One region of the Candidatus Amarolinea dominans genome, then DNA from elsewhere that is predicted to be linked to it. Evidence: a T-box and tRNA genes for the amino acid it is inferred to sense, from the RefSeq annotation. Region 1 holds a T-box; the other holds one or more tRNA genes.

Region 1 (2,198 bases):
CCGGCCACCGTAACGGTCATCGTCAATGATGGTTCCTCCGGTTCGGGTGTCTTCATCCGTGCGGACGGCTATCTGGTCACCAACAATCACGTGGTGGAGGGCGGTAGCCGCTTCGAGATCATTTACGCCGACGGCAGCCGGGTGACCGCCGAACTGGTGGGCGCCGCGGCCGAATTCGATCTGGCGGTCCTCAAGGTTGCCGACAAGGCGCCGGCGGTTGCGGTGCTCGGTGATTCGGGCGCGGTGGCGCCGGGCAGCCGGGTTGCGGCCATCGGCAGCGCGTTGGGCGGGTTTCGCAACACGGTGACCGCGGGCGTCCTCAGCGCGCACAACCGGCGCCTGGGCGATCTGGACGGTCTGCTGCAGACCGACGCGGCCATCAATCATGGCAATTCGGGCGGGCCGCTCATCAACCTGGCCGGTGAAATCATCGGTATCAACGTGGCCGTGGTCCGTGGCAGCGGCACTGACGCGGCCGAGGGTCTGGGCTTTTCGATTCCCAGCAACACGGTGCGCGTGGTGGCCGAGCAGTTGATCAGCAACGGCCGCGTGGTGCGGCCCTACCTGGGCATCACCTTCGAGCCGCTCAATCCACAACTGGCGAGCGAATCGGGCTTGTCGGTGGTGCAGGGGGCGTACGTTCAGCAGGTGGTGGCCAATGGCCCCAGTGCGCAGGCTGGGCTGAAGGTGGGCGATGCCATCGTGGCGCTGGGCGGGCAGGCGATTGATGACCAGCATCCCTTGCCACAGGTGCTCCTGCAATACCGCGCCGGGCAGTCGTTGGAGTTGACCGTGGCGCGCGGGGACAGCCAATTCAAGCTGACCGTCATGCTCAGTCAACGACCGGCAGCCTAACAAGGTTGCCGCTATCAATCTGGGCGTCAGACCGGCGCTGCATCTGGCTGGACACCAGATGCAGCGCCGGTCATGGCGCTCGCTATTTTGTGGGCGGTTTGTCCGCGGCAGCGAATTGACGCGGCGCACGGGGTGTGCTAGAATCGCCGCACGTGAATAACAAAAAGTGATGATCAGGACGAGTAGACGCGTGATGTCACGCCAGAGAGCAGGGGTCACGGGCTGCAAGCCCCTGTCGTGAGCGCCGCGTTGAAAACCACCTGGGAGTGAATACCTGAACCTGGCACTGCCGGCAGTAAGGGATTCCGGTTGGCTCCGTTAGCGGCCAAAGAGTGGAAATGTCCACGCCGCTTGGCGTTGCATTTCAACCTGGGTGGAACCGCGAGCCTCTCGTCCCAACGACGAGAGGCTTTTTGTTGCGCCATAACGACTGCGGCCCCCTGGGCAGCGAACATTCGGTAGCAAGAAATGGCATCGAAGAGGTAGAGGAAGAAGGAGAAGAGAAGAAGGAGAAGAAATCATGGCCAAGTCAAGTCAACTTGAAAAGAACGATCTGTACAAGATTCGCCATTCGGCCGCGCACGTGATGGCGCAGGCGGTGATGGAGATGTTCCCCGGGCAGGCCCGCATTGCCATCGGCCCGCCCATCGAGGATGGCTTTTACTATGACTTCGAGCTGCCGCGTGGCCTGACGCCCGAAGACCTGGAGGTGATCGAAAAGCGCATGCGCCAGATCATCGGCGGGCGCCACACCTTCATGCGGCGCGAGGTCAGCGCAGACGAGGCGGCCGCGCTGTTCAACCAGCAGCCCTACAAGTTGGAGCTGATCGCGGGCCTGGCGCAGGGCGGCGTGGATGAGTACGGCAACGAGACGGACGAAGCGCAGGTCATCAGCACCTACAGGCACGATGTGTTCGAGGACCTGTGCCGCGGGCCGCATGTCGAGCATACGGGGCAGATTCCGGCCGATGCGTTCAAGCTGATGAGCGTGGCCGGCGCGTATTGGCGCGGGGACGAACACAACGCGATGCTGCAGCGCATCTACGGCACGGCCTGGCGCAACAAGAACGAACTGAACCAGCATCTGCAGATGCTGGAAGAGGCCAAGAAGCGCGATCATCGCAAGTTGGGCAAGGAACTGGAAATCTTCACCTTCGACGACGAGGTGGGGCCAGGGCTGCCCCTGTGGCTGCCGCGCGGCGGGGTGCTGATCGAAGAACTGGAGCGGCTGGCCAAAGAGATGGAGATGAAGGCCGGTTATGAGCGGGTGCGCACGCCCCATCTGGCCAAGGAATCGCTCTATGTGCGCAGCGGACACCTGCCCTACTACGCGGAGAGCATGT
Region 2 (2,198 bases), on a different contig from region 1:
GGTCAGGATAGCCACGGGCACCGACAGCAGCGAAACGAAGCGCACGGTGCGGAAGAAGGTCAGACGGAAATAGGGCAGATCATCCTGCAGGCGGGCGAAGGCCGGGAACATGACCTGGTTGACCAGCGCGGTGATTTGGGTGGCGGGAATGTTGGAGAGCAGATAGGCGATGCCATAGACGCCAAGCGCCGCCATGCCGGCCATGCGCCCGACAAAGGCATCGTCCACATTGGTGATGGCGAAGATGAGGATCTGGCTGACCACGAGGTGCATGCCGTAATTGAACATCTCGCGGGCGATGCGTGTATTGAAACGAAAGGCCGGGCGATAGGGCACCACCAGCCAGACCAGGATGACGCCCAGGATTGCCTCCAGGATTTTGCCCCAGACCAACGCCCACACGCCGAAACCGAGCACGCCGAGGACGATCGCCAGGATGCCGTAACCGACGGTGGGAATGACATCGGGCAGGACTTTGCGCTTGAAGTCGAGTTCTTTAGCCAGGAGCACAAAATGGACGGTGCCAGGTGAACGAATGAGCAAGGTGAAGGCCAGCACCTGCACCACCGGCGTGATGCGCGGGTCATTGAAGAAGACGGCGATGAGGGGTGCGCCGAAATAGGCAATGGCCGCGTAGACCAGCGAGGTCAGGTTGGTGATCCAAAAGGTGACATCAGCGGCTTCGGCGATGTCCTGCTTGCGGTAGATGAGCGCGGAGCTGAAGCCGAACTCGCGCAGGAGCTGCAGCGATTCCAGGGCCAGGAACGCGGTCTGGGCAATGCCGAAGTCTTCCGGGATGAGCAGCTTGAGCAGGATGATCTTGGACAGAAACGAAAGGACGCGGGAGGCCAGCGTCGAGAGGAAGACCCAGAAAATACCCGATACGATTTTGCGATCGAATGACATGCGGAAAAATCCTACGGCGCAAATCTTTTCACAAAAAAGAGCAGGGCCGTGTGGGCCCTGCTCTTTTTCGAGAGCCATCCGTCGGAATCGAACCGACAACCTAGCGCTTACGAAGCGCTTGCTCTACCGATTGAGCTAGGATGGCAGCGACCTGTCGTTGAGCCGTTCACGCCCAAGCTTCATGCTGCGGGCTGAGCGTTTCAACAGACAGGCCGATTATACCAAAGTCCAGCACGCTTGCCAAATGACGCGTGGGGTGAAGGCTCCATTCGTGTCCATTCGTGCAATTCGTGGCATAATCCGGGGCGCGGGATTGACCGCGGCTTACAGATGCGGTATGATTGCCTGCGCAAGGCCGTGCTGAAAGTAAACCTGCGCCGGCGTTAGCCGCATCTCACCCTGGAGAACCATCACCATGCGTAAGCAATCTTGGGCGATTACCCTTCTCGTGATCCTGATCCTGGCCGGCCTGGCGCTGACCGCGGGCCGCTGGGTGCCTTTCCTGGCCCGCTTCGTACAGCTCAACACCGACCTGATCCAGGGACTGGCCGACCTGGTGCAGCTGCTGCTCTGGATTGCGGCCGGCGCGCTGGTTTTGCTGCGCGGTCTCGGCTGGCGGCGCGAGGCGCCGGTCAGACCTTTTTCTGACCAGGAAGCTGACGACGAATCAAAAGATGCGCCTACGCCGCCGCCCTGGACGATTCCACCCGGCGACACCTACCGGGCCGCGCAGGAGGGCAGCGGCGCGCTGGCGCAGGGGTCATGGAACACCGCTGCCAGCGGCGGCAGGCCCGCCATCGGTCAGCTCACGGGCCTGGCCGTGTTGGGCGATGATAACCTGATCGTGCTGGCCGGAGCCTCGGCCGACGCTCTGTGGCAGCACTGGCTGCCGCAGAAAACGGCGCCGGCCGATCTGCTCGATGCCACGGCACGCTACCTGCGCTATCTGCTGGACCGCTACCGTTTCCTGGAGTTCAAGGGCATGGGCGCCAACGATCGCCTGGCCTTGCGCCTGCCCCTCAGCGAGATGTATGTGCCGCTCAAGGCGCGCATCGAGATGCCGGAAGGTGACACCTGGGCGAGCGCCTTGCGTCTGGCCGGCCGCCGCGCCACCGCCGAAGAAGTGGCAGCTACAGGCGAGCGTATGAGCGGCCCACTGGCGCTGCTCGATCTCCTGCAAAAACACCAGGGCCTCATCATCCTGGGCGATCCCGGCGCGGGAAAGACCACGTTTCTCAAGTACCTGGCGGTTGCTCTGGCTGCAGGACAGGCTGAAGCATTGGGCCTTACCG

What was found. The T-box of region 1 lies ahead of thrS (threonine--tRNA ligase). A T-box ahead of a tRNA ligase gene usually reads a tRNA of that ligase, here a tRNA-Thr.
Region 2: it has a tRNA-Thr gene. The T-box ahead of thrS (threonine--tRNA ligase) is inferred to sense a tRNA for this amino acid. The anticodon was not compared.

What each region holds. Positions count from the first base shown of each region.
Region 1 is NZ_JADIZS010000021.1:38,770-40,967, reverse strand. Features, by position in the region: gene IPF85_RS14800 (trypsin-like peptidase domain-containing protein) at 1-855, shown strand, start outside; T-box leader at 1,016-1,256, shown strand; gene thrS (threonine--tRNA ligase) at 1,376-2,198, shown strand, end outside.
Region 2 is NZ_JADIZS010000025.1:28,115-30,312, reverse strand. Features, by position in the region: gene IPF85_RS17110 (lipopolysaccharide biosynthesis protein) at 1-906, opposite strand, end outside; tRNA gene IPF85_RS17105 (tRNA-Thr) at 979-1,051, opposite strand; gene IPF85_RS17100 (SUMF1/EgtB/PvdO family nonheme iron enzyme) at 1,322-2,198, shown strand, end outside.